DNA from 2 places in the Paenibacillus sp. y28 genome. Region 1 is predicted to be linked to the other one. Evidence: a T-box and tRNA genes for the amino acid it is inferred to sense, from the RefSeq annotation. Region 1 holds a T-box; the other holds one or more tRNA genes.
What was found. A T-box is a leader RNA that pairs with one kind of tRNA and senses whether it is charged. The one in region 1 lies ahead of ileS (isoleucine--tRNA ligase), so its partner is inferred to be a tRNA-Ile.
Positions count from the first base shown of each region.

Region 2: it has a tRNA-Ile gene. The T-box ahead of ileS (isoleucine--tRNA ligase) is inferred to sense a tRNA for this amino acid. The anticodon was not compared.

Region 1 covers NZ_JBBBNV010000011.1:32,893-55,106, forward strand. Annotated here, with positions in the region: gene WBG83_RS10940 (NEAT domain-containing protein) at 1-3,352, opposite strand, end outside; gene WBG83_RS10945 (hypothetical protein) at 3,966-4,556, opposite strand; gene WBG83_RS10950 (DUF1361 domain-containing protein) at 4,596-5,267, opposite strand; gene cyoE (heme o synthase) at 5,460-6,383, opposite strand; gene WBG83_RS10960 (hypothetical protein) at 6,882-7,055, shown strand; gene WBG83_RS10965 (lactonase family protein) at 7,198-8,274, opposite strand; gene WBG83_RS10970 (hypothetical protein) at 8,452-8,763, shown strand; gene WBG83_RS10975 (GNAT family N-acetyltransferase) at 8,814-9,269, opposite strand; gene WBG83_RS10980 (N-acetyltransferase) at 9,409-9,846, opposite strand; gene ileS (isoleucine--tRNA ligase) at 9,889-12,969, opposite strand; T-box leader at 13,054-13,310, opposite strand; partial or broken gene WBG83_RS10990 (type I methionyl aminopeptidase) at 13,759-13,938, opposite strand; gene WBG83_RS10995 (TetR/AcrR family transcriptional regulator) at 13,971-14,573, opposite strand; gene WBG83_RS11000 (MGDG synthase family glycosyltransferase) at 14,705-15,829, opposite strand; gene WBG83_RS11005 (response regulator transcription factor) at 15,993-16,679, opposite strand; gene WBG83_RS11010 (sensor histidine kinase) at 16,679-18,157, opposite strand; gene WBG83_RS11015 (ABC transporter permease) at 18,270-19,016, opposite strand; gene WBG83_RS11020 (ABC transporter ATP-binding protein) at 19,018-19,752, opposite strand; gene WBG83_RS11025 (hypothetical protein) at 19,859-20,785, opposite strand; gene WBG83_RS11030 (pentapeptide repeat-containing protein) at 21,234-21,839, opposite strand; gene WBG83_RS11035 (hypothetical protein) at 21,859-22,214, opposite strand, start outside.
Region 2 covers NZ_JBBBNV010000057.1:350-7,837, forward strand. Annotated here, with positions in the region: gene WBG83_RS21940 (hypothetical protein) at 1-197, shown strand, start outside; gene WBG83_RS21945 (superoxide dismutase family protein) at 524-1,078, opposite strand; gene WBG83_RS21950 (protease complex subunit PrcB family protein) at 1,304-2,146, shown strand; gene WBG83_RS21955 (hypothetical protein) at 2,679-3,044, shown strand; tRNA gene WBG83_RS21960 (tRNA-Ile) at 3,390-3,463, opposite strand; tRNA gene WBG83_RS21965 (tRNA-Met) at 3,474-3,550, opposite strand; gene WBG83_RS21970 (hypothetical protein) at 3,632-3,796, opposite strand; gene WBG83_RS21975 (phosphatidylglycerophosphatase A family protein) at 3,895-4,446, opposite strand; gene WBG83_RS21980 (2'-5' RNA ligase family protein) at 4,576-5,097, shown strand; gene WBG83_RS21985 (hypothetical protein) at 5,330-7,488, opposite strand, start outside.

The sequences.
Region 1 (22,214 bases):
GATTCTCGCTAACAACCTTCACCTCTGTCTCAACGCCGTTTTGTACGACCTTGAGGGAGCTGATCTCACTGCTGTCCTTCAAGCGAAGAGTGACATAATTCTTATCCCCATCAACGGCCAGCAATGCTGCGCCGTCAATATGCTGTTGCAGCGCGGACTGCTCGCCAGTGCCGGTGCTCAACAGCGTGTAGGTCACGTTATATTTACCGTCTGCCAGCGTTACTGCCGGTGCAGACGCAGTGCTGCTTGCGGAACCGCTGCTTTTGCTTCTGTTCTTCTTCCCCCCGCTGCTGTCCGTGCTGCCGCCGGCTGTTGTAATGGCTCCAAAGCCGAATTCAATATCGTACTCATAATCATAGATGCCGAGCGGAGGACCGAGGTCCCAGTAAACCTTAATCCACGCATTCAAACGCTTGGACAGATCGGCAACTTCAAATTTCACCACGCGGGTGTTGTGGACTGTATCGACACTTAGAATCTCGGTTTCTACCAAAGTTCCGTTTTGCAAGGTTTTCAGCGACAGGTTCTCCGTATGCTGCTTCAGGGTGAACGTAACAAACGTTTTATCGCCTTCTACATGCAGCTTGGCACTCTCCTCATCGACAAATTGATGCATAAACGATACTTCGTTCGTACCATCCTTGAATACGGTAAAGTCGATTGGATATTGGCCGTCCGCCAGCGTAGGCAGCGGATTGTTCGTGATGATAGTCAGCTTCGCGGCATCATAGGCTGCCAGCAGCGCTGAATATCTCAGGTCGATGGTTGCTTGCGCCGTTTCGGAGCCGTTAGCAGTGGTTTTGGCCTGGTTTAGCGCTCTGTTCATTGCGGTCAAAGCTCCTGCCGGGTATTGGCCGTTCCACACGCCTTCTCTCATCTGCTCTTCATCAATCCGGGTAATCAGCGCTTTGAGCTGCGTCTTATCGCCGCCAGGAATGATTTTTACGGCAGCCGAAAGCTCGCCATCGATCTGGTGCCTGTTTCCCTCTTTATTGATGACCCACATATCGGAAACCTTGATGCTCGTGCTCTTCTCGGTTGTTGTCGTCTTCGTACTCATGTAGAACGGAAGCACGTCCGCATAATCAACCGTCAGGTCAATCGGATTCTCCGAATCCAGAACCCCAGTGGTCATCTTGACAACACCTGGTGAAAGCTCGGTTGCTACTGGAATATTATATTTCGTATTTCGATTGATGGTGGACATTGTTAGAAGCTCCGGATCAAACGTAAATGTCGCCTCGTATCCGTGAACTTGCTGGAACGCGCTGTCGCTTACTGAAATAATCCGATTCTGAATCGAAACCCGGTTGCCGCCATAAACAGTTGCCGGTGAAGTTGTGAGTGTCGCCTTCGATACAGCACCAATCACAGAGCCGGTAAGGGAGGTTATTGCGGCTTGCAGGGCTGCTGCCGCCTGATCCATCTGCTCTTGTGTAGCGTTCGTATCGTCTGCAACCGACTGTGCCGCCGCAATCGCCGTCAGCAGAGCTGCCTTGGCGCCTGCGGGATATTCGCCGGTTGCGGTCCCTTCTACTGCTGCGTCATGCTTGGCTTGCGCATCGGCAATCAGAGCGACTAATGCGGCAGCATCGCCGGCACTCGGAATCGTTACGCCCGTGACAGCGACTTGAACATCGTACTCGTGATCATAAATAAAGCCCTCGGTGATAACCCAGTAAATTTTAACCCAGGCATCGATTTTGCTGCTCAAATCTTCCACTTCAAATTCAACGGTTCTTGTATTCGCGGTTTCATCGGAAGCGATAATCGCCGTTTCCGCAAGCGGCTCGTTGCTATTCAATTTCGTTTTGAAGCTCAAAATTTCTTTACTTTGATTCAATGTGAACGATACATATTTTTTTCCATCGCGGATGGAGAGCTTTCCGCTTGCTTGGTTAACATAATCATACATCACAGATTTCTCATCTGTGCCTGCTTTGTACATCATGAAGCTAATCGGATAGGTGCCTTCGCCAAGCACAACAGAGCTTTTAAAGGCCTGGACCGCAGCTTCCAGCGCTGCTACAGCATCATCCGTCTCCTGCTGAGCTGCCGCCGCATTGACAGCTACGCCTTGCGCCGTTGTGATAGCTGTGAGAAGCGCTGCTTTTGCACTTTCAGAATACTGCCCTGCATCCGTGCCTACGACAGCCGCGTCATAGTTGGCTTTCGCCGAGGAGATCCCTGCATTCAACTCCGCTTTATTCGCAATACCGATCGCGCCGAAGCCGTACTCAATATCATACTCGCTGTCATAGAGGAAATCAGGCGTTAATTGCCAATAAATTTTTACCCAGCCGTCCAGATGCTTGGCAATGTCCGGAACTTCGAATTTTACAATACGCTTGTTGTTTGCAACGTCAATACTCGGAATATCCGTTTCAACCAGCGCGCCGTTTTGCTTGGACTTCAAGCTCAGGATTTCTTTGTGCTGATTCAAGGTAAAAGAGAAATACTGCTTGTTACCTTCCACATGCAATATTCCGCTGGTTGGATCCAGGTAGCTCTGCATGATCGAAACATCATTCGTTCCATACTTATAGATTGAAAAATCAATATTGTACTCCCCATCCGGAAGTGTCGGAACCGAATTGTTCGTAATGACCGACGGCAGCAAGGCCTGATACGCATTATATAATGCCGTATATTGAGTATCAATTGCAGCTTGTGTAAATGCACCACTGTTTACCATTGACTTTGCTGAAATTAACGTGCTCATGAACGAAGACATTGTGCCGGCCGGATACTGGCCATTCCAGATACCTTCTCTTGGCTTAGCCGTTTCTATCTGATCAAGTAAGGCCCGAAGCTGTGTCTTATCGCCAGCAGGACCGACCGTTACTACGACGGATGCATCCTCCAGTTTTAATTTGTCGCCCTGTTGATTTGTAATATAAATGTCCGATGCAGTAATGGTAGTATTAATTGTTTGCACAGTCGTCTTGGACTCCAGGGCAAAGTTAATGAAGTTTGTTGAGCTTCCAGCCAGACTTTCCGGCGAGCTTGTATTGGAAACCTCAGTCGTTACTTTATACTTTCCTGGAGCGATCATGGCAGCCTGAGGATTATTAAGCGTGGTCTTACCGCTGGTAACAGCAGAGTAGTTATATTCATCCGTATCAAATGTAAATAGGGCTTCATATGCGTAAACCTGTTGGTAAACGGTATCTGTGACATTCGCAATGGATTGGCGGACCGTTACCTTATTCCCTCCTAGAATGGAAGGTGTCAACGTTGTTAAAGCAGTTTCTGCATCACTTACTGCAAGTGCAGCCTGAAACGGAATGCCTGCCAGCAGCACCAGCGCAATAAGCAAGCTCGACATGATTTTCTTGAATTGCCTGTTCAAAATAGCTTCTCTCCCTCTCATTTGTCTCTCTACAAACGAACCTTTTTTTGAAGCAAGGACACCTGGATTTCCTTATGTCTCTTGCCTGTCAAGCAGACGCAAGGGTATAAATGGCCCTGCCCAAGCCTGAGAATGAATGATTTTGTTCAGCAAGCGTAACGTTCTCTGGTTCGAAGATGACAAGATTTGTTCAACCCTGATTTTGGGTTTGCCTACTATCGGATGTCATAAATAACCAAATCAAGGTTAATGATATCAATAATCATTCTCAATTATAATCCAAAAAAATAGGCCCAATCCCGCTTCGAACCTGACACAATAACGATAATCATTCTCAATTTGAGTCAAAAAAATGAAGCCCACCCGGCTCTTTTTTTCCAACTCTTGCTGCATTTACATCCATTGCATTCCTCCTTGCTGTCCTTTGGTAAAAATGACACAAAACATGAACTACGTGTTGATAGTATCTTACGCACCTGAAAATTGTCAACTCCTTTCTTAGCATATTATTTATTTTTTTAAGCTTTGTGAATATTTTGCAAGGCGGCTTCCCCCTGCTGAAATCCAGTAAAAACTGCGATTCCACATTGCCGGATTCACCGCCTCCGAAAATTCAAAACGTGTACAAGTCGAGCCCGCGCACCTTCCCTAGCAGCTCCTGTTGACCATACGCTTCTCCATACGTCCTCAAAAGCCTCCTCAGCTCAGCCCGGACCTCGCCCGAAATCAGATAATCCCCTCTTGTAATCGTACGGACTTCATATGCCAAAAGCTCCAGCTCGAAGGTAAATTCGACCTCTTCCAGCTTCTCGTTCAGCAGCGTAATCAAATCCTCCGCTGTCCGTACATTTTCTGAGCTGGAAAACTGCGCCCACTTCTCCTCCCACCTGCGCTTCAGCACGCATAAGCCCTTCAGCTTTCGGGCTCGAAGCTCCTCCGTTAATGTTCGGATACGCAATCTCTCTTTTTCAGCATCCTTCAACCGCTCCTGCAGCTCGTTATACATTTCATGAACAAGCTCAATCGCTTCGAATTTCTCCTGTGGCGTCCGCGGCATAACTGCAAACAAATCTTCATTTAAGATGCCCCTTACGAAACGGCCAAACGCGCGTTCCAGCCGATTCACTGCGCTATTGTAGTCAGCAGCAGCCTGGTTAAGCAGGTTGTCCGCCAAAAATCGTTCTGCCAGCTGCTTTCCGTTCATTGCTGCACCTTCCTTTGTTCTAAAAATAGGTCATCATGGCTATACCTTGCGCAGGCCATGCAGGAATACATAGAACGTGACATGTACTACGGCGATGAACAGCCCGAACAGGAGGCAGAACAGCACCGACTCCATCGTGACGGTTTGCCGGATTGTATCCAGAACGGCCTGCCTGTCGGTAAACACCTCCCAGCTGTTCAGCCTGTATTTTCTGCCCAGCAAAATGCCATAGCCGGCCAGCAAAGACACGGCAAGCACAAAGCACCACGAAACGAAGCGGCCATACATGCCGCCGATCCATTCCTGAAGGCGATAAGTGGAGAAGAAGCCGAGCAGCAGGCCCGTCCATGCAAACAACATAATCACGATAAAATCATACCAGTAATAAAAGATAAGCTGCCCGTCAGCGCTATATCGTGTTTTTAACAGCGTCAAGTGAACGAGATCCGTAACGATGTAGGGGGAATTGGGGTAAAACAGCAGCCATATGCCCCCGAGAGATGCAAGCAGCAGCAGCCTCAGCTTCCCCTTCAGCCAGCTCTGTACAGGGGCGATCAGCCCGGCTGCAGCCATTGGAATCCAGGCCAGAAACAAGTTCCACACTAAGAAATCGTAATGGGTTTTGTTTCTCAGCCCGACATAAAGAGCGCAGGTGAGCAAGGTCAGAGCGCCTGAAACGAGATACACCTTTTTCTCATGAAGTGCCTTCATCAGCTTCTCCTTGTTTTTTTAACGATGATCGTATTTTGTATCCAACATAACCACGCGAAAGTCTGGTTTACAGCTTCTCATACTGTAGACGTAACTCCCTTGGTCCGGGTTGCACAATAAATAAGCTTCCCTGCAAGCATAGCTGCAAAAAAAAGACCACATAGCTGTGGTCCGGCATGTCATGCTTAAAAGTTAAAACAACGGTCTAATTAGAGAATAGCCGATAACAACAGCCAGCAGCAGGGTCAAATGATTCAACGAATAAATGAACATCATTTTGGCCCATTTCTCCGAGGTCATTTTCTTGTAGCCCATAATACTCATGATGAGCCACCCGGCACTTAAAATGAACGCAACGGCAACTATAATCGGGCTTAACGACCAGAACAGGAAGCTGGCCAGCACCAGCGCTGCAAGGTACACATTGGTTTGAATGTACGTTCTTTGAAATCCTTTTACAACCGGCAGCATCGGCACGTTGGCCGCTTTATATTCATCATGCCTGCGAATGGCAATCGCGTAAAAATGCGGCATCTGCCACAGCAGCATCACCACAAAGAGTGCAATCGCGCCCGGCTCAAGCAAATCCGAGGACACGGCGGACCAGCCAATCAGCGGCGGAACGGCGCCGGAGAAGCTGCCGACCTCCGTATTATAAATGGTACGGCGTTTAGTCCAAATCGTATAAGGCACGACGTACAAGAAGAGTCCCAAGAAGCCGAACAACGCTGACAGCGGCGATGCCATATAAAGCAGAACAACACCGAGCAGCGACATCCCGCTCCCGAGGGACAGCGCAAGCCGGGAACTCATTTGGCCGGTTACTGTCGGCCGGTTTTTGGTTCGCTCCATGATAAAGTCGATATCCCGGTCATACAGGTTATTGAAGGTTCCAGCCGCCCCGATGACAAACGCAGAGCCGATAATCGCCAGTGTGATTTCACCGATTTTATCCAGCATGGGAATGTTATTGATCAAAAGCGCCATGCTCAGTCCGGCAAACATAGCAATCAGATTGGATTTTATAATTCCTATTTTAATGGTTTCAAATACAATTTTTTGCATTTGCCGACCGGAGAAAATCGGCGCCGCTTCCAGCGAATTTTTTTTTGCCATACTCACGGGTGTTCGTCCTCCCTGTCTTCAACTGATTTAACTATATGCTATCATATCCCATGTACAAATCCACCCTCCCGTCAGAACAAACACAAATCTGTCATGATTCTGTGAACATTTGGTTAAGCTTCAGGCTCGCAGGGCTTCCTTCCCGATACTCCGCATTGCCCGGCTCCGGTTCTTCCCGTCGTTCGGAATATACTCCAACAGGTTGCCCAATCATTGGAGAATTCATGATTTTATTTTAAACCGGCAGCATTACCGGGCTACCGGCAGCCTGCTTCAAAAGCGACTTGATGCACAGCTTGTGTTCATATCACGCTGCAACTGACGGATATCCGCTTGAATAAAGCGGTAAACCTTGGCATACTTACATTAAGCACGGGTTACATACCGGATAACGGCTCTGCTTGGCAAGCGAGAACGATCCGGCGCAGCGGAAGCCTTCACGCCATGGGCCTTGGCGAATGAAACCAACCAGATAGGAGACTGAATCACGTGAAAATATATGTCATTCTTTCATTTAACGAAGCTGGAATGGATAATGTGTACGTAGGAACAGATGAGGAAAAAGCGCTGGCCTTCAAGCCCGAAGATTTCGATAATTGTGACGCCCTGTTCGTAGAAATCTGGGAAGATGGCGAGAAGGTCGACGATTACCGGCTGGAGTAGACCGCTCTATTTTCAAAAGAAGCTGCTGAGAGCACCATTTCCGTTATGGCTCCAGCAGCTTTTTTGTTAAGCAGCATAGCTCCTCCGCAGCCTGCCCGTCCTATTTGATGGCAGAGCTTCCGTAGAGAAAGCTTTCAAAAGCCTAAGATTCCAGCACCGCAAATTTGACGCAAACCGGCTTTGAAATCGACAGCACATCACCGGTCGGCGTCAGCTTCCCTGTTTCGGCATCTCTGGCAAATGAAACCACGTTGTTGCCGTCCCGGTTCGCCACCAGCACGAAGCGTCCGTCGGGAGAAACTGCGAAATTGCGCGGGTGTCCGCCAAGTGTGGAAGCGTATTCCACGACAGCAAGCTGGCCGCTGGATTGATCGATGGCGTAAACTACCATGCTGTCATGCCCCCGGTTTGAGCCGTAAAGAAATTTGCCGTCAGGAGATACATGTATGTCGGCGCAGGCATTTTCGCCCTGGTAATCGTCCGGCAAGGTGGAGATGGTCTGGATCTCGCGCAGCACGCCCTGCTCCTCATCGTATGAGAAAGCGGTCACGGTCGAATTCAGCTCATTAATGACGTAGCCGTACCGGTAAGACGGGTGAAACGCAAAATGGCGCGGGCCCGAACCCGGCGTTACCTGAACCTCCCCATGGGGAATGAAGCGGCGGTTGGCCAAATCGAGTTGATACATGATAATCCGGTCCAGCCCCAGATCACAGGCGCCTGCATACCGGTTTGCGCGGTCGACAAACACGGAATGAGCGCGCGGCCGATCCTGTACAGGAAGAACGCTTGCCCCGTTGTGGCGCTGAATATCCGAAGCCGCTCCCAGCCGCCCGTCCTCCTCCAGCGGGGACAAGCCAATCATACCGCCGTGGTAGCTGGATACCATCACATATCGGTTCGTCTGATCAAGCACAATATGACACGTCGGCGCCGGCACCGTATGCTCCTGATTCAGCAAGGACAGCTTCCCGGTAGCTGGATCAATATGATAGGCAGCGGCAGCCCCGCAGCGTTCGTTATCCGCATTCAACCCTTCTGTCAGCGCGTAGAGCTTCAAGCCTTGACGATTTACGGCTACGAATGTCGGATTTTGCAAGCCGCGGGCTTGATCCAGCAGCGTCAGCCGGCCTGACGCGCTATCGTATTTGCAGGAGTAAAGACCCGGTTCCTTTGAATCGGCATAGGAGCCGATGAATGCTAGAATTTGTTGCTCCATGACCAAGCACCTCCTGTTTCCATTGATGTTCTATGCGCAATTATCGCAAATCTGCTTCCGGTTGGCAAATGTTTCGTCCCTGCCCTGCAGCATCCCCAAGAACGCAGACCTTTACAATCCTGCTATAATAAAAGCAATACCATTGATATGCACCATGCTTCATTAGGAGGAATCCCTGTGAATACAACGATTCAGCAGGCAATGGATACGATGCTAAGAAACTGGAACGCCATGTCGGGGGCGGATCATGATGATGCCGAGCCGACGGCGGATGAATTCCAGTCTTCGTTTTATGCTTTTATCGATGAGCTTCGGGAGTGGCTCTCAGCGCTGGAGCATAAGCCGCAAACACTGGATGAACTGCTGGAGCTGCCTGAGATTCAAACCATCGTCGAGCAGCTGCCCGCGCCGCTGCATTTGAATTTCGAGACGGAAGCGGAGCTTATTCTGGACAATCAGCTGCGGATTGAAGAAGACAAGTACGATTAGGCTTTAAAGACTGCAGCAATCCCTTGCCTCGGCCGTTTCTTCTTTGTATCTTATGGCGCAATGTGCTGCTGCAAGCGAAGCATATCCCTGCACAGTATGCCGTTCTCATAAATGGGATTCTGATAATGTCTGGTAAAAAAATCAAGCTCGACACCGGTAATACGAAATCCGCATTTCTGATACAGGTACAGCTGGCCGATGCTTGAATTGCCTGTCCCGATTTCAATGGTATGAGAGCCTATTGCGCGGGCCTGCTGAATCGCATGAGCAAGCATAGCTTTTCCGAAGCCGTTCCCCTGCAGATGCTCGGCTACGGCAATATTGACGATTTCGCTCGTGTATGGCCTCGTCGGCAATAAAACATACACGCCTGCTACTCGCCCTTCATGCTCTAGTACAAAGCATCGGCTGCGGGGAAGATACGATGCAATGACATGCTCTTCCGGGTCAGCCAGCAGCAGTAACGCCATCGGTGCTTCCTGCGGCTTAATCTCCCTGATGTTCAAGCTGCTCAAGATTATCCCCCTTTTTCACCCCAGATCAAGCATCGCGTTAGAAAAGCGTGAAGAGCGGTATGCTCTTCACGCTTTTTTCTGGTATACAAGCCGGGGACTGTCCTCTTGACTCGGACAGCACAATCCGCTGTTACTGTGCCCTGGTCCAGACCATAACATATTCTGCAGCGGACGTCTGCTCATCCACCAGTTCTTCCCGGATCGTAAACCCGTTTTTGAGATAGAAGCCAAGCGCCCCTTCATTTTCCCGGTACACCTTTAGTTCGATCCGATCCTTCCGCCGCTTCACATCATCCAGCAGCCTCCGGCCGTATCCTTTCCGGCAATGCACCGGGTCGATAAACAGCGCAGCCAAATAATGATCCACCATGGAAATAAAGCCTACCGGGCCTTCCCCTTCATCCAAAACATAGGTTACAGCCATCGGCAAATAGGTGTTCTTCATGGCATCGGCCTTGGACATCCAATACTCCCGGTCGATGAAGCTGTGGGCCTGAATTGAGCCACGAAGCCAAATCCCGATCATGAGATCCATATCGCTTGCCGCCGCTTCTCTAATGTGAGCCATAGCTTCCTCCACGGTTTGTTTATTTTAATGGATGCCTTATGCTTATTCGATACGCAAGCGAACCGTGCCGTCCCCCATCGGAACGGATTCCATCTCCGCTTCCTGGGCAAAGCGAATACCCGACAGCAGGACATTTTCCTGTAAGAGCCAATCGAACCGCTCCAGCGCCTGCTTCAGCTTCGCATCCGCATCGACGACAAGATTTACTCTCTTTTCAATCGGCAAATCCAGCTTCTTGCGGTAGTCTTGGATAGCGCGGATAACCTCGCGCACATGGCCTTCCTGCTCCAGCTCCTCCGTGATGGCTGTATTCAGAGCCACTGTCATTTGGTAGCCGGACGCGGAAGCAAAGCCTTCCTTCGCCACCTTCTCCACCAGCAGCTCGTCCAGCGTAATATGCAGCGTCTCACCGTCCACCGTCATATCGATATATGCCTGTTCCACCGCCTGCTTGGCTCCTGCCGCGTCAAGCTGCTTGAGCTGCTGTTGAACCGGTCCGACGAGCTTGCCGTACTTTTTGCCTGCCGCCTTCAGGTTCAATTTCAATGTAAAATCGACGAACCCGCTGTCGCTCTGCTCGACGCGAAGGTGCTTCACATTGATTTCGTCCCGGATAATTTCGCTGAACCGGCTCAGGTTAAAATCACGATCCAGCGACACAATAAGCTCGGACAACGGCTGGCGGGTCTTGATGCCCGTCTCGTTCCGTACACTTCGCGCCAGCTCGACAATTTGCCTTGCCGTCTCCATGTCGCTCTCCAGAGCCTGGTCAATGGCGGCTTCGTCAACCTGCGGATAATCCGCCAAATGAACGCTTCCTTGTCCGCCCAAATTGCCGTACATATCCTCCGCAATCAGCGGCGCGTAAGGGGCAATGATCCGGGCGAGAGTCATCAGGACGCGGCGCAGCACCTGATAGGCGGCGATTTTGTCCCCGTTCATCTCGCTTCCCCAGAACCGGTCGCGCGAGCGGCGGATGTACCAGTTGCTCAGCTCATCGACAAACGCTTCGATTTGTTTCGCCGGGTTCAGGAAATCGTTCGCATCAAGTCCCTTTACCACCTGCTGCAGCGTGCTGTTCAGTCTGGAGATGACCCAGCGGTCCAGCTCGTTTGCAAGCGCCTGCTCCGTGTAATCCTCCGGCTGATAGCGGTCGATCGTTGCGTAGAGAGCATAGAACGCATGAGTATTGTTAATCGTATCGATAACCTTCGATTTGGCCTCCGCGACAATTTGCTTCGAGAACCGTTTGCTGTTCCATGGCGCGCTGTCGGACAATAAGGCCCACCGGAAAGCGTCGGTGCCGAACTCTTCAATAATTTCCCAAGGGTCGATGACGTTCCCTTTGCTCTTGGACATTTTTTGCCCGTTCTCATCCAGCACGTGACCGGTCGAAATGACGGCCTTGTACGGGGCCTTGCCGTTATACAAGGTGGATACCGCCAGCAGGCTGAAGAACCAGCCGCGGGTCTGGTCAATTCCTTCGCAAATCATATCGGCCGGGTACTGCTCCTGGAACAGCTGCTTATCCCCGAACGGATAATGATACTGGGCAAACGGCATCGAACCGCTGTCGAACCACACGTCGATCACCTCGGAGGTCCGTTCCATCGTACCGCCGCACGAACAGCGCAGTTTAATATCATCCACATACGGCTTATGCAAATCAAGATCATCGCCAAGCGGCTGCACGGATCTCTCCTTCAGCTCCTGGATGCTGCCCGGCGCATGCTCCGTCCCGCAGTCCTGGCAAACCCATACGTTCAGCGGCGTCCCCCAATACCGGTTCCGGCTAATATTCCAATCGACGAGGTCTTCCAGGAACTTGCCGAAACGGCCTTCCCTGATATGCGACGGATACCACTGGATCTGGCTGTTGTTTGCGATAAGCTGCTCCTTCACAGCCGTCGTGCGGATAAACCAGCTTTCCATCGCGTAGTACAGCAGCGGGGATTTACAGCGCCAGCAGAACGGGTAGCTGTGCTCATAGCGCTCTTTGGAGAACAGCAGGCCGCGTTCGGAGAGCGCCTTGACGATATCCACATCACAGTCCTTGACAAAACGCCCGGCAAATTCAGTAATCTCGTCTGCATAAGTGCCATCCGCCTTCACCACATTGACGAAATCAATGCCGTGCTGGCGGGTCGTCCGGTAATCGTCTTCCCCGTGTGCCGGAGCGATATGAACAATCCCCGTACCGCTTGTGTCACTGACATAGTCGGCATCCACAACCAGATGCCCCTTGCCCGCGCTAATATACCCAAACGGAGGCTCATAAGCCGTACCGACGAATTCGGAGCCTTTGTGGGAGGATAAAATCTCGTAATCCTCTTTCATGACCTTTTCCGCCAAATTGCTGGCTACAATATAGACTTCGCCCTGCTTTTTCACCTTGACGTAATCCAGGTCTTTATTCAGCGCCAGCGCCACGTTCGCGGGCAGCGTCCATGGAGTCGTCGTCCAGGCCAGGAAAATCTCGCCGCCGGCCTTGCTTCTGAATTTGACCGTGGCGCTCAAATCCTTAACATCCTCATAGCCCTGCGCGACCTCATGCGAGCTGAGCGTCGTCTGACAGTCCGGACAGTACGGGCTGACGCGGTGGCCCTTGTAGAGCAGCTCTTTCTTATGAATCTCCGATAAAATGTGCCAGACGCTCTCGATATAATCGTTGGTCAGCGTGACGTATGGATGGTCCATGTCCGTCCAGTACGCGATGGCCTCAGTCAGCTCGCGCCACTGCTTCTCGTATTCAAACACGCTGTCCTTGCACTTCTCCACGAACCGCGCTACACCGTAATTCTCGATTTCCTGCTTGCCCGAAATGCCAAGCTGTTTCTCTACGCCGAGCTCTACCGGAAGCCCGTGGGTGTCCCACCCGGCTTTGCGCACAACATGGTAGCCGGACATCGTTTTGTAGCGGCCGATAAAATCTTTAATGACCCGGCCCAGCATATGCCCGATATGCGGCTTGCCATTTGCTGTCGGCGGCCCTTCATAAAAGACGAAATTCGGTCTCCCTTTCCGGTGCTCGATGGATTTGCGGAACGTATCCTGCTGCTTCCACTGCTCCAGCACCCGCAGCTCGCGGACTCTCGCTTTTTCTTTGACATCAATTTTTCTCATCCTGTCATAACTCTCCTCATCATCAAATGTTGCTTTAGGTCTTCTTTTTTAGCGGACCTCTGAAAAACAAAAAAATCCCGTCCCCTAAGGGACGAGATCTTATCTCGCGCTGCCACCCTTGTTCCGTCAAGCCCCGTTGAACCGGACCGACGACACCTCTGCTACGTACGAATCATACGTGTCCCTTGTAACGGCGGGAGCCCGGGGCAGCTTACTAATCAGCTTCAGCTTTCCTTCTCGGAGAGGATGTTCGGCTATGTCTCGTTCATTGGCTTTCAGCACAGGGCCAACTCTCTGGGGAACAAGGATAATAGCGTACTCGTTCTCGTCTGTGAATTTGAGTCATCATGTGAATGATCTTATTTTTACACCAACTGTTGTAAAATGTCAACTCCGTCATGATCACCGGCTTCAGGGCCAGATCCTGAAATCGAAGCAGCCATATTCACTGATTCGGCGAGCGGTCCCCCCCCCCCAGCCACGTCCCGGCTTCCATTCTATCCGCCCCGCGCGGTCGGTCGACCACATGCGCGGGGCGCCTTGCTTTCAGGACGCAAAAGCAGCTGCGCGCTTACAAGCGCAGTCTGATTCATAACCTGCTGCTGCTTGAGGTGGCCGCCATGGATGTTGTGTTTCTCGGGCGCGGCTTATCCGGCCTGCAGACGGGAGCACTGTGCCTTGCTGGCGCCGCTATTGTAGTCGCACAGCCTTGCCCAGCTTAAGAAGCGGCAGCCGGATTCAACGGGCAGCCGGATTGTTCAGACAGGCTAATCTCGTTCCTCCTAATCCTTAATAAAGGAATTGATCCGTAAGGAGGAGCGGCCCGTCTTCTGTAATCGCCACTGTATGCTCATATTGCGCCGACAGCCTGCCATCGATAGTTCTTGCTGTCCAGCCGTCCGCTTCGATAAACATCTGAGGTGAGCCGCAATTCAGCATCGGCTCTATCGTAAACACCATTCCCTCCTTTTATCTCATCCTTGGATTTCAAAATAATCATCCTACAGCAGCTCCTTTCCCAGCACGCCCGCCAACAATGAAGCAGCCATCTGGTCCGTATCCGGCTCGTCATGGCCGTGATGAATCCATAAACCGGCGCAGCCAATCATCGAGCCGAGCAGCAGGTTGGCCTTACTCTCAGGCTCCATGCCTCCAAGCGCTTCCTGGACTACACGCACAAGCGGCTCGTGCAAATCGGTTTGGAACCGATCATACAGCATTTGAAACCGGCCGCCCGGCACCTGGTGGAAATTTTCCCAAATCATTTTATACAAAATGTACGTTGAACGGTCATAAAACCAATGCCCCAGCAGCATAGAGGTATACCGTCGCAGCCGCTGCCGGGAGTCCCCGTCAGCAGCAATGGCCTTATTTGTCAAGAGCCTCGCCTCTTCAAATGCCAGCCATAGCAAATCCTCCAGCAGCATAAGCTTGTTCTTGTAATAATGGTACACAGTTCCATAGCCCAGGCCGGCCTTCGCGGCAATGTCCCGCATTTCCATCGTAATGCCCTGCTCCAAATACACATCAACCGCAGCCTTCATAATTTCCCGGACACGCTGAAGTCGTATCTCCTCGTTTTGCTCCTTGGTACGGGGGGACATAATGACACTCCTTTTTTTGACCTACTGTAATGTCAATCATAAATGAAATCATTATCCGATGCAAGCCTGATATAACACAAACAGAGCCGCGTGCAGCGGTGCACTCGGCTCTGCCTTCTTCCAGCTGCAGCTCATACGGTCAGCGAGACAGGCTGCGCAATCGTTTGGATAATATCATCTACAATGGCTGCCGCGGCTCTTCGCGTTTTGAACGCCGCCATACACTTCTTCGTCTCTTCATAACGTGCTTTGCTGCCCAACAGCCACTCAATTTGTGCTGCAAGCTCCTCCACATGGTTCGAAATAAATGCAGCGCCTCGTTCGGATAAATATACGGCATTTTCCCGTTCCTGACCGGCGTACGGCTTGAATATAAAAATCGGTAGGCGCATCGAAATCGCCTCGGTTAAGGTTAAGCCCCCCGCCTTGGTAACGATGCAGGCCGCGCTCGCCATAAACTCATGAATGTTGTTCACATAGCCGATGACGGAAAGCCGCGGATGAGAAGGAAACTGGGCGGCAAGCCGCTGCTTCAGCCGATCGTTGCGGCCGCAAATAACGGTTACATGCTCCGCCTCTCCTACCGTCAGCAGAGCGCTAATCATGTCCCCCATATAAGCAGAAATGCCGGCGTCTCCCGCCATAACCAAAATCGTCCGGCCCGAAGCATGCTCGGGGAAGGGAGCGGCCTCCATATCGCAGAACTGCTGGCGGATCGGAATGCCGCTGACCGTAATCTGCTCCCGGCTGAAGCCCTTGTCCGCCAGCTGCTGCCGCAATTCCTCCGTAGCCACATAATATTTGTCGACCTTGGGGTGAATCCACCGCGAATGAAGCGCATAATCGGTCAGCACCGTCACATTATGTATGCCCATGGATCGGCAAATCTCAGGTGCAGACCCGAACGGAAACGTGCTGACTACCGCATCCGGCCGCTCCTGCTCGATGATTTGGACTAATTTCTTCCGACCCAGCTGATTCATCGTACGGTTAATGAGCGCATCATACTCCGACTCGCGGGTTAAATAATATGTCCACCCGTAATAGTCGATCCCCATCCGGGAGATTTGCGTGCTTTTGTTATATAAAGATATCATAATGGTATTCAATAATGGATGTGACTCTTTCATCAAATCCAGCGTTATCACCTGTTGCACGCCCTGCTTCTGGAATTGTTCCTGTATAGCCCGTGAGGCCTGCACGTGTCCATTACCAAAGCCAGCGGTTAAAAGTAATATACGTGGAGTTACATTCATGTTCACGCGCTCCTCCTATTATCGATGCTAGCATAACACGCCGTCCCGATGATTGGAACTACAGAAGTTATATTAGTTGAACGAATGAAGCATAAGGCCGGTTGCAGCTAGGCCCGAGTTTATCACATGCTGTGACGGCTGCTTCGCTCCGAAAAAGACAGAATCAGATTCGGAAGCGGTACCCGGCGCCCCAAATCGTTTCAATATATTCATATTTGGACGAATCTATCTCGATTTTCTCTCTCAGCTTCCGGATATGAACCGTTACCGTCTGTGTGTCCCCGTTCGAATCGAGGCCCCAGATTTTCTCGAACAGATGATCCTTGCTGAACACCCGATTCGGATTGGTTGCCAGGAAGTAGAGCAAATCAAACTCCTTGGTCGTCAGTACAATTTCCTGATCATGCAGAAACACACGCCTGGACGCAAAATCAATGCGCAAGCCGCGTATCTGGATGATATCCCTCGTCTCTTTTTGCCCAATCAGCCGCTCATATCTGGCCAGATGCGCCTTGACCCGGGCGACAAGCTCTCCCGGCTTGAACGGCTTCGTAATATAATCATCCGCTCCGAGCCCAAGGCCGCGAATGACGTCAATATCTTCTTTTTTGGCAGTGACCATCAGGATCGGAATATCATGCGCTTCCCGGATTTGCTTGCAAACCTCGAAGCCGCTCAGGATGGGGAGCATCAGGTCCAGCAAAATCAAATCATACGCCCCGCTGAGCCCCAAGCGCAAGCCTTCCTCGCCGTCTGACGCCATATCCACCTCATACCCGCTGACTTCCAAATAATCCCGCTCCAGCTCCGCGATCAGCCGCTCGTCTTCTACGATGAGGATTCGCTTCATCACTTGTCTCCCTCTTTGTCCGTTCTGAGGGGGAAGCGCATTGTAATCCACGTGCCCTCCCCTTTCACACTCCGGGCCTGAATCGAGCCCCCATGGCCCTCGACCATTTGCTTGGATATGGCGAGGCCGAGGCCGCTGCCTCCGGTATGGCTGTTTCTGGACGGGTCGGCGCGATAGAACCGGTCAAATATGTGCGGCAGCGCTTCTTCGTCGATGCCCATGCCGTTATCATAAATTTCAATGACTACCCGCTCCCCGTTACGGAACACCTTCAGCCGGACTTGCTTCTCCGGTTTATTCATATATTTTAAGCAGTTGTCCACAATGTTCGAAAATACGCGCCGGATTTTATCCCGATCGATCATCACCGTGATCTCATCATCCAGTGTCATTTCCATGTCAAAATGGATGCTTTGTTTGCCCAGTTCAAATTCGAGGTCACCCGCCCACCCCGACAAAAATTCACGGAAGCCTACCGCTTCAAAATTGAAGGGGAGCTGCTTCAGATCCAGCTTGGAATATAGAAACAATTCATCGATTAAACGATCCATCTCGTCAGCTTTGGATGAAATAATATCGATATATTTCCGCCGCTTCTCCGGCGTATCCGCTATCCCGTCGCCGAGTCCGGCAATATAGCCCCGGATCGCGGTCAGCGGTGTCCGCAAATCGTGCGAAATATTGGAAATGAGCTCTTTCCGGTTTTCTTCATACTGCAGTTGGGTCTGAATCGACTCCTGCAGCTGCCGGCGCATCTGCTCAAAGGCCAGGCCCAGCTGTCCAATCTCATCCCTGCTTGTGATTTGCACGGGATACTCCAGATCGCCCGCCTGCATCCGCTTCATGGCATTTTTCAATTTCTGTAGAGGCCTAATGATACTTCTAGAAACAAAATACGTCAACAACGTATGGGTTAAGATTAATATAATGACCGCAGTATTAAACAACGCCGGGAAAAATTTCTGCGCAAACCTGGCAAACGGGTTCACGACAGTCACGATGGAGATGCTGCTGCGCTGATTAGCGGCATCCACATAATCGTATTGAGTTACATCCAATATTTGGTTATTATAGCGGACATCCTCCTTTTTCTCCATATGTCCGGGACTGTGAAAAGCAGGCAGCAGGGCTAAGAAATCGCTCTTTTCCGCCCAAGCGGGTGAAATATACGTAAAACGGTCTTCCTTGCGTACGAGCAGCCCCGATTTGTTCGTCTCGAACTCCCGGGCGATATCGGACAAATAATCCGCGTCCTCAAGCAAGGACGGATTTTTATTCGCCGTCCGCCACAGCTCCTTGGTCATACGCATGACGCCATGATTCTCGAATGCTGCTTTGTCCGGGCCGTACTGCTCTTGTATGCTCTGAAAATCACCCCGGAACAAGATCACCAGGAGGATGGCTGTTATGATCAGCATCACCAGCGGAATAAGCAGCATGGCCGCATAAGAAATTAACAGCCTCAGACGAATGGACATCTCTAATTCCCCGTTTATGTTCAATTTGCTTATGAACTTATGAACTTATGAACTTATGAACTTATGAACTTGAACTTATGAACTTATGAAAGGAGTCATTTGCAAACCCGCTCTAGTTGAGCTTGCCGCTTATACGATCAAATTTATAGTAACCGACGGCCAAAAACAACAGGGTGCTGGAAATCAGAAACAAGCCGGATGTCCACAGCTTCCCGGCTCCTACGATCGGGCTCAGCCACAGCTCATGCCATGAGGTGTAGGCGGTCGGCGAGAAAGCGGCAAACGCCGGGGCCCAAAAAGGAGCCAGCTTGGCGGCGCCGTATAAAATCAGGGCGGAGATCATAAAACCGCCGGCGCTTTTAAAAAATTGCCCCACAGCAATAAACAGAGCGGATAACGCAAGCATAGACACCAGAGCCGCCGCGTATGCCCCTATCATATTCAGCCCGTCCGGCAAGCTCCCGGAAGCTCCTGCCAGCCAGGTGCAGAGGAACGTTACAAGGCCCAGCAGGACGAGCAGCGCGCCCGTGACCGCTCCGAGTGCAGCCGCTTTGGACGCAAATACCTGAAGACGGGAACTGGGGCGCAGCAGCGCCAGCTTCAAGGTCCGTCCGGCAATTTCCGCCGGAAACAAATCGGCTGTGACCAGCATAATAAATAAAGGCAGCCAAATGCCAGTATACAACGTCAGCATCTGTACGGGAAAGCCCTGAGTCATGCCAATCAGGCCCAGAAGCGGCTGAACAGACGTAAGAACCAGACTCATTGCAACCGGCAGCAAGATCGAGATTACGCCGAATGCCACTATTTTTTTCCTGTAATACAACAACATCAGTTCATTGATAAATCCTGCCTTCATGCTATGCACCCGCCTTCCTTTCCTTAAGCAGCTCCAGTTGGCTGATGTAGTATTGCTCCAGGGATTGATTCTGCAATAGCTCAGAGACATGCCCTTCCTGGCGGAGCCGCCCGTCCGTCATCAGGCCGACCCGGTTGCAAAGCTGCTCCAGCTCATGGATCATGTGGCTTGAAATGAGAAATGTGGTGCTTCTCTCCCGGGATAGCCGGGTGATGAGCTTCCGGAACATGACGATCCCTTCAACGTCGAGGCCATTGGTCGGTTCATCCAATATGACCAGCCTGGGCTTCGGCAAGATGGCCGCTGCCAGCGCCAGCTTCTGCTTCATCCCGGTCGAGTACCCCCGGATTTTGTCCTTCTTCGCATGGTTCAAGCCCACTTCGTCCAGAGCAGCTTCAATGTCGCCCGGACCTGTGCTCGAATGATAACGGGCAACCAGCTCCAAGTACTGCTGACCGGTCACAAAATCATAAAAGTCTGCAGCTTCAATCATGCAGCCGACGTGATGGAGCCCTTGCTCCGAAGGATTGCCGTATGCGCCTTGAAACAAGACCACCGTTCCTTGGTCCGGCCGGACGAGACCGGTAATCAGCTTCAGCAGCGTTGTCTTGCCGGCTCCGTTCGGGCCGAGCAGCCCATAAATATCGCCTTCATGCAGTTGGAGATTCACGTCCCTGATTCCGCGCTGATTGGCATACGTCTTGGTCAAACGATGCGTTTCCAGAATTGGCTGCAAGAGCATTTCCCCCTTGATCTAGTACACCGCCGGACAAGCCTGCGCGGCACAGGCCCGTCCGGCGGCATAGCTATGAATGATGATCTCGTTAAAAAGCAGACCTTGCTTATTCCGCTCCCGCTTCAGCGGTATGACGGAGCCCGCGGCGCTCTTTTTTAATTTCTTGCACGTTTTTCCCCGTCAAATCGATCGTTTCCGGCGTCGTGCTGTTAAATTCAGACAAGTCAGCCGCCACATGCAGCGTCAGCTGATGGGCTTCCCCGCTGTCATCCTTACCGGAGACTGTAACCTCGGCCTCCTGATGCTCGATATAATTCGCGGCATTCACAGTAGCCTTCAAATGGACGTTCTCGATTTTGATATCCTGGGTCAGCTCCGGCGCAGCGGCCTGAATCCAGTTTTTCTGGAAAGGAAGCTCCTCTGCGCCGCTGCCCTGCTGCTTCATCGGACGCTCCCTCGTCGCGTGCTTGATGGCGATGGGGGCAATGGCATTAACGACGGCCGGGAGCTGGGTATTGTCAAGCTGAAGCGAAATTTGTTTGGTTCCGTCCGCGTTGTCCTCCACAGCCACATAATCCTTCAAATTCCCAAGAAGCGCATCAATAACCGTCTCCACTTGGGCGGAAACCTCGGGATCATCCTTATGGGCGCTATTCATCCCCTGCTTCGCCTTGTCCCATTGCTTCACGTAATAAGTCTCCTCTGCGCCGGGCTTGACCACAGTTTGATCCGCCTGCTTGAAGAAGCTGACGGACTGCGAGGCGCCGTTTGCCGATATCTCGGCCGTCCCGCTTGCCGCTTGGTTGTCCGCCGCAATCCGGACATTTCCGCTTGCACGCACCAGCTCCAGGCCGTTATCCTGCAGCGATGCACCCGCTTGAACGGTTACGTTTTGGACGGCCTTTGTCTGCTTCAATGCCGATTTGTACGCTTCATAGCCCGATGTGCTGGCCAGCGCGCTGAAGCCGGTCGCGGCCATGACTACACTGCTTATCCCAACGACACTTCCCAACATAACCCACTTTTTCTTCATAGGTTCCTCCTGTAGGCGAATTGATGTTACAACGTCATCATAGCCTTCAAAAATGAATCCCCCATAAACCATTTATTAAAACTTTATTAAAAGTGTCATGCACGTTTATTTTTCTACAAATGTATTGCCAAAGCCGCCCTCAGTTGCAAACGGACTTGACCGGGCTGATTCAGGCAAAAGAACCTCCGATTTCCCGGCACGCCAGGAAACGGAGGTTCTTCTTCATATATCTGTTTTTACAGCCAAGGCTCCGGGCTCAAGTCCGTTGAAGCCTGTTTCCTTGTGCTTTAACGGCCAATCTGGAGCACCCGCTCTACTGCTTCACGCGCCGATGCATATCGATTGCCGATAAAGCTGAAGTAAATCCTCGGAAATCTGTATAAACTGCCCGCCCGCTACAGCGCGATCTGCGACATGGATCAGGAATCCCGCGGCCTGGGTCCCCGTACTACTCCACCTTGGCTCCATATGCCTGCAAAAACAGGATGGCCTGCCGGTGATCCATCTTCGCACCTTTGACATTGACAACGGAAAAATCGACGCCCTCCATGGCGGCCCCTCGCAAATCCGCCCCCTTCAACGCAGCCTGGGCCAGCTGGGCACGGGATAAATCAGCTTGGCGCAGATCCGCTTTTTCCAGATTCGCCCCCATCAGGTCGGCCTCAACAAGCCGGACTCCGCGCAGATCCTGCTTGGCAAAATGCACATGCCGCAGGTTGGTGTAAGACCAGTCGCCCCCGGCCAGCGTCACGCCGCTCAGGTTCGCCTTGGTGAAATCCGATCCTGTCATTTTGCATTCACTGAATTTGGCTGCGAACAATTTGGCGTTTTGAAAGGAGCAGTTTACGAAGGCCGATTCCGTGTGGATCGACCCGCTGAGAGCGGCTCCCTCGAAATTGCACGCCACAAACCGGCAAGCCAGGGTGGTCACCTCCTCCAGCGATGCGTCAATGAAGCTGCAGCGTTCAAACGTGCAGCGAATCAGCTCCCGATCCCGGAAATTGTGATGGTTGAAATGGTTATCCTGAAACAGCTCGTCCTGATAGTGAAGCATATGGCACTCCTTCCTGCGCTTACTTCGTTACATATTTCATCCGAATCTGCATCGCGCTTGCAATAAGTCCTGCGAATAAGGACAAGCCGCCCAGAAAAAATATTTCCAGCGTCGTCACAAACAAATACAAGGCCATCGTACAGCCTGCAGAGCAGCATACAATGGTCAGCATCGTATACAGGTCGAAAAAGCCGGCCTTCCGGCGTGTGCCGGAATGACGGATTTGCCTTCTCACGACGGCGAAAAACATGCCATAGCTTAGCCAATAAAATACGACGAAGACAAGTATAAATTTCATCAGGCCTTCCGGCGCCATAAAGTACAAGACGGACACCACTAGCGCATTAAGCAAAGTCAAAGCCGCTACAATTTTTC
Region 2 (7,488 bases), on a different contig from region 1:
AGGTGACTTCAAACAAGGTCTATTTGCAAACGGCAAAGCAGCCGCATCACCCCGGCAAGGCAACCATTTCGTTCTTCCCTTTACTTTTGCCGCTTGTTCTGTTTGACCTGCTTGCGATTGTCCTGATCGAAAGACCTCGCCCCTTGTGCCCGCCCGGACCCTTCTTTCCCGGGGGATGCGGCCCCAGATTATTCTAAGCTGTCACAGATTACAGCAGTCCGTCCGAGTGTAACCTGACATTCCGGCATCGGCTTGCAGCCTTCCAAGTACCCGGCAAATCATCTGGCAGCGGCTATTTCTTATCGCTGTACTCGTCCGGCCTCAGGCTGTGCTCATCGCACGCACTCCCTGAATCAAACACCTCATCTCCCATATTGCCCCGATTCTTGGGTATATGCAGGCAATAAGCTTATGGGATATACCAGCTCGTACTAACACAGGGATTCGGGTGTCAGCGAGCAAAAAAGACAAACACCCTGCAGCCGATGGCAGTTCCTGCCACGGAGCGGGGTGTTTGTGCTGGTTACTTGATTATGCCGCAGGCGATACGCGCCCCGGAATTACCAGACGGATCGGTTTTATAATCGTCCACTTTCTCATGAATAATGAGGGAGGTTCCGCCCGGCTTCAGCAGCGAGTTCGGCGCTCCTGTTTCCAAAGTAACCTTTTTGGCGACCATGACAGCAGATGCCTTTCCATCCTGATTGACCTCCAGATTCGGCAAATCTCCGTTATGAAACCCTCTTGGATTCTCAAAGCCATGCTGCTTGCCATCCGGGTTGAAGTGGTCCCCGGCCGATTTAAATTCTGGTGGCTCGCACGTTCCGTTTTGATGAATATGGAAGCCATGCAAGCCCGGAGTTAAGCCGGAAACCTCCACTTCAATCTGAACACCCGCTTTCATTTGCCTAAGGGTAGCCGAACCAATCGCTTCCCCGTTTGTGTTCTTTATCTCCACCGTAACCGGCTGGACCGCCTCCGGCTCAACCAGCGCTGTTCCTTGTGTCGGCTCAGCACGGCAAGCTGTCAGAGCCAGCAGCGCAGCGGCTGGAATCAGCCATTTCTTCCATTCGATCAAAACAAACGTCCTCCCTTACTGTCATCCATTTTATATCCTACTAAGGAAGGTATGCCCCTTTATCATTTTTTTTATGTAAGGCACACATGAAAAAATGAGGATTTTTTTCTGCAGGTTGTTGAATTATAATAGAACCAGAATAACGACAGTCCGATAAAAGCTTGGACCGGGTCTGCTGCAACATTTTTATACGGAGCTGCGTTAGTAATGATGAGGTGAAACAAAATGAAAACATATCAAAAACAATGGCTGCGGAAGGGGGCTCTCTCCCTGCTGCTATTACTATCCTTCGGCAGCACTTCTCTGGCCTTCGATGATATTGCAGGTACGCCGCAGGAGGAGAGCATTCTCTCCTTGAAAGAGGCCGGAATTGTAAACGGCGTTGACGCCAACCACTTCGATCCGAAAGGCCCGGTTTCTTATGGCGAGGCTGTGCCTATGATTGTAAAAGGGCTTGATCTCAACATCGACAACATCCGGTTCATCAAGGCTCCGCAGGCGAGCGATTTTTTCGCAAACGTGGCCAATGATGCCTGGAATGCGGAAGCTTTTATTATTGCTTCTTTGAACGGGCTCCCTATTCCTTCCGATGTCCAGCCGCAGCAAACGATCTCTGCACAGGACTATGCCATGCTGCTGACCGCGGCACTGAGAGATAGCGCTGCAGCAGCCCAAGGAACCATTGCATTCGATACGACACAGGAAATGAATCGGGGTCTTGCCGCAGATTGGCTATATAAAGCGCGCCAGCTGGCTTCCATTTCGCTTTCTGTTGAAACGGAAAAGGTATCCGACGAGGTAAACAAGGTTACTCTTTCCTGGGGATCTCAGCCGAATTCAGGCTATGCCATCCAAATCACCCGTATTGAATTTAACAACGGCCAAGCACACATTTATTACACCTTATCCTATCCGGAACCGGACAAAATGTATGCACAGGTCATTACGTATCCCAAAGCAGTAACGTATATCGACAGTCAGTACAAGCCGGTCGCTGTTCCTGTCAAGCCTGCTGCTCCCGATCCGGCGGCCGAAGCAAATCCGCCCGCAGCAGTTCCTCACTCTTGAGGAGAACCGGAAGTCAGAAGCAAAGCCCTTCCTGCCGGAAGGGCTTTTTGCTATCAGCTTCATTTCTCGGGAAACAAGCCCTGTTGTTCTGCTATAACAAGGCTGCAAATAACAAGGCTGCAAATAAAAAAAGAAAGCCCTCGAAAGCGGACTTTCCTTGTTCAAGTAGAGAAGCTTATAGCTCCAGGAAGCTTTGAATAATTTGAAAGGGAAGAGCTCCAATCGCAATAATTCCGTACACGATTCCTTGTAAAATATTTTTGAGAGCTTTCATACCCCATCACTCCAATCCAAGTTTGTCAAAGTTGTGTCTATGTAGAGAGTATACTCCTAAACCGAAGCACTTTTATTAAAATAACATTAATTTTTGAGAAAAATTTTGCAGGGCAATGAGAAAAATCATATTTCGGCCAGAACAACCTATATTTTTCCATATAAATACATGCTAACATAAAATGCGCCTATGAATGAAAAGAAAGGAGATACTTCCATTTATTTGTGTTATCTATTTAAAAAAGGAGCTGATTCATTAATGAAAAAACGTTGGTTTACGACGCTCGCCGTAGCAGCTTCGGTATTTATGACGGCCCTGCCTGTCCATGCAACCGGTGAAGAAACGATTTTTGTCACCAATTCCGCACGTTCAGCAGCGAGCCAGCTGTATACCGGCAGCACAGCGGAAGTGTATATTGAAGGCTGGTCAACCAGCTCCGAGATTAACTGGTATATTCTTGATCAATACGGAACCACCGTCGACTACGGAACAGTCGGAACCCCGAATCGCAAGTATGAGCAATTTGCCAGATATTATCCCGGCTCTGGAAGCCTTCAGCTTGTCATGGAATGCACCGACAGCAGCTTCTGTGACGGGAGCGGGAACATTTGGGTCCACTGGTAAAACCATGAAATGAATACCGGATAGCCCCAGCGGATAACCTTCTGATTATCGAATCAGGAGGTTATCTGCTCGAATCTCGGTTACAATCTCAACCACGGTTGGTAAACAACAGGAAGACAACAGGAAAGAGCGAATCAACCGTAGAGTAAGTAAGTAAGAAGTAAGTAAGGTAGAATAGCCATGTGAAGAAGAATTAAAGAGGGGGAATAAGGCCAAATAACTGAATCAGCTAAACGAGCGTAAGGAGTCCGGCCTAAACTGAAACGGCAGCTTATGACCAATCGCAATAAATAAAAGGCCCTAAAAAACACAAAAAACCTTGCAAAATCAAGGTTTCTGCTAAAGTGGGCCCTGCAGGACTCGAACCTGCGACCAATCGGTTATGAGCCGACCGCTCTGACCAACTGAGCTAAGGGCCCGAACGAGAATTGGTTGCGGGGGCAGGATTTGAACCTGCGGCCTTCGGGTTATGAGCCCGACGAGCTACCGGGCTGCTCCACCCCGCGTCAGTTGTTAGTGTCCGTTCACAGCGACAAATATAACTATACACTAAACCGAAAGGTCCCGTCAAGAAAATTTTTCAAATCTTAAAGCACATACCGAACGCCGAACCGTCCCTTTTTAGACCGGAAGACTTCGACCTCTTGAGGGCATTCATAGCCGTATATCCACCAGTCCTCTTCCATCCGCTTCGCCAAACAGCCCGCCTGAAATTTGGAATCATACAATTTGACCCAGTACACCCACCTCATCCGGCTCTCCTCCTTTTTCCTTCTCTGTTCTACAGGATACCCCAATTTCCCGCAAAAAAATCCCTGAAAACGGGAAATTCCCGAATCCAGGGACGTGGTCATCCGGCCTGCTCCTTGGGCGAAAAGGATGTTGATTGTGCTGACTGCTGCTCTTCCAAATCACGCTGCCGGTGAGCAATCCGGCTTGATGCCGAAGCTGCGACACTGGCTACCAGGTCGTCAAGGAACGTATGCACGCCATTTCCGTTTTTGGTATCCAGCTTCTTAATGATTCCGATTTTGTGCTTATCCAAATGCCCAAAGGTCGTTACCGCAATACTTCCGTAGCCGAAGACGGAGCCGAGAGCTAAAGTCTCATCGCAGCCGAATAGCCCCTCATCACTCTCTACAATCGACTGGAGCGGCTCGGAAAGCAAGCCTTTCTCAGCCAATGTATCTAGCTCAATGCCCACAAGAAGGGCATGCAGAAGCTCCCTTTTGGCAAGAACCGCTTGTACACTGTCCAAGCAGGCCTCCATACTCAATTGCGGGTTATAAGGGGATTGCATTTCGTATACAATTTCGGCAATGTCCTCCAAGCTTACGCCCCGTTCGGCCAGCTTTTGCAGGACAGAGGATTTAATTTCATTGCTGTGTACTTGCCGCTTCATCTGGAGTCTCCCCTTTCAAAGATAAGCCAATTATATCATAATTTTCTGATAAAGTTGAACCTTCATTTGTTGGATTGCCGAAGCAAACGGTATAATAAGAAGGAGGAAACGAAAAGGAGTGACGTGAATATGAAATACGGAATTGCTGTGTTTCCCCCAAAATCCATTCAAGATACGGCGAACAGTCTGCGAAAACGATATGATCCGAATTACAGCCTGATTCCTCCCCATCTGACCGTTCGTGAAGCTGGGGAAACCGACGAGACGGGACTTCAGCACATCATTTCTCACCTGAACCAGCTGACTGCTGAGTTAGCCCCTTTTCCGATCACATTCAATCGGTTCTCCACCTTTTACCCGGTCAATCCGGTGATTTACATGGCGACAGCCGATCCCGAGCCGTTTCGCCGGCTGCACCGCAAGGTTTGCAGCGGACCGCTCGAAGTGGCGAATCCCCGGTACGAATTTCACCCCCATCTGACGATTGGGCAAAATCTGAATAATGACGAGCTGCATGATGTGCTCGCCAGCCTGAGAAACCGCCCTATCGATCTCACTTTTATAGCAGATCGGCTTCATTTGTTGTACCAGACGGACAATAGGGCCTGGACGACTCATCAAACCTTCCTGCTCCAAGGTACCCCGATTTAAAACGATGCCCGGTCAGAGGGGTATTCCCTCCACCGGGCATTTTGCGTCCCTTGGTGACCGACAGAAGCCGCGGCTGAACGGCATAAACGTCTTCTCAGGACAAATTATCGATTCTCCGCAAAACAGGCTCTTCGCGGCGCGCAGCTCCCAGCGCGCGCTGTTTCGCTGCATGACGGCGGTCGTTCGACCACACCACAGCCTTCGCTTCTATCGTCTCCCCGATACCGGAAGCTCAATCATTGTACATAAACCAATACAGATCCTTCGTGGCCAGCAGCTTCTTCTGTCCGGATTGGAATTCGTGGTACACGTTCAAGCGATATTTTTCCATATCTTCGACGTTAAATTTCAAATTCTCATCGGCCTTGATCAGCTTCATCTGATGGAAGCCCAGATCCAGCACCTTGCTCTCATCCTTGCCTGTTTCCAAATCGAGATAATGGGACATTTTGAATTTCCCTCGCGTATCCTCCATCTCCACGATCAGCTTCTGGTTGTCCATATTCGTTTCCATCAGCAGGTTATGGGTCAGTTCATATTCGAACTTCAATTCAACTTCACCTGTAACAAAATTAAGCTGGGTGCCGAAATTACTCATCGATATGGTGTAAGGGGCGATTTCGAGCTCCTTAAATGATGCTTTCGGTTCCTTCTGCTCCGCTGGAAGAACGAAGGAAGCGGCATTCACGTACCCGTCCGGGTCCTTCTCCGCCAGCTTGCCGTCCTTCACGGCATCTCCGATTAAGAGCTGCAGGCCCTCGGTGGCATACGATTTCGGCACGCTGCTCCATACATACAGCAACCCCGTTGCGCCCGGTCTAACTTTCTCAGACAGCTCGGTCACTTGTGCAGGGTATACCGTTCCGTCCGCCGCGCGGAAATGAGCAACAAGCTTGGCGATGTCGGTATGACGCTTCTCCAGGTTCTCTACCGCAAGCTGAGCGGCATAAATATCCGAGGATTTACCCGTAAATGTCATCACAGAGCGTACAGAATAGTCTGCCTGACGACCGATGGCCGTCAGCTTGCGTTTGGCCCCGTTCGGAATCAGCCCTACCTGCAGCAAATCCGAGTTATGGTAAAATTGCACCAAATCCACCTTCACAGGCTTATCTGTGCTGGAGGCCGCACTTCCGCTCAGCGTATCTACAGTTTCATTTTCCTGCAGCAACAGCTTTACCCGCTTAAACTGCGTCGTAAACGGAATTTTGCCAATCAGCTGCAATTGCAGTTCACTTCCCGGATTGAGTGAGATAACCTTGTCCGTATTCACAGCCACCGCTTCCACCTTGGTCGCATCGTCCAGTTCGAAATATCCCGTAAAATCCGGAATCGGCAAAGACTCCGTTCCCTGGTTCGCGATAATAACATTGGCCGTCAAAAGATCCTCATCCTCCCACGGAAGACGATGCAGACCGGTCATGCTGGCCGTATAAATTCCATGCTTATTGCTAAACTCATACACCGCGCCAAGGGACACATCATCCGCTTTTGCCTGTGGCAAATCATATTCAGCAACAGGCACAACCAGCGCCGTGCCGTCGGAAGCGCCCCCTTCGATCGTTTGTTTCACACTCAGCTTCCAGCCCTCAAGACCGGCCTCCTGCGGGATGATCGCAGTCAAAATGCCTTCCTTATCCTCAAGCGGCTGCAGCACCGTATCCTTGGTCAGGCCGGACACATTCATAGGGTACGACAGTCCGTCCGCCGTCTCTACCGTAAACTGCAGGTCAGGAAGCTTGATGCTGCGGCTTCCGGAATTCACCATCATAAAGGAAACCGTAGGCAGCGAGTTTATATCGTTCTTACTGACATTAACACGCTTGACATAGGTTGTAATCGGCACACCGGATAACAAAACACTCCGCTTGCTGTCTGACGGTGTCTGCAGACTATAGCTGTCCGGAACGGCGATTTCACCGACAACCCGTTCAAAATTCGGCGCGTCGAAATCCCACTTAATCACCTGGAATTTCAGGTCTGCGAGGGCCGTTGCTTTGCTAACCTTGGCATAAAAATGAAATTGCTGGGACGTGCCTGCCGCTACCTTGTTTTTATCCTTGTCCTGGGCCTGCAGCTGTACATCGATGACCGCTCCCGTCCCGCTGTTCAGCCGGATCCAATAATCAACAAACTGCATATCCCGATCCGAGCCGTTGACAAGCTCTGCTGTAAAGCTAACCGTGTTCAGCTCTTCGCCGGTAAGCAAATTCACTTCTTGAATATTCAGCTTACTCTGTGAAGTAAGAGCTATCGAACCGATAGGATTCGCTATGGATAATAGAATAGCTGGCGGGCTCCCCGCGTCATCGGCCCACACCGGGGTAACACTCGATGCCAATAATACGGCTGATAATGCTACACTGAACAATGATTTTCGACTTTTCTTTT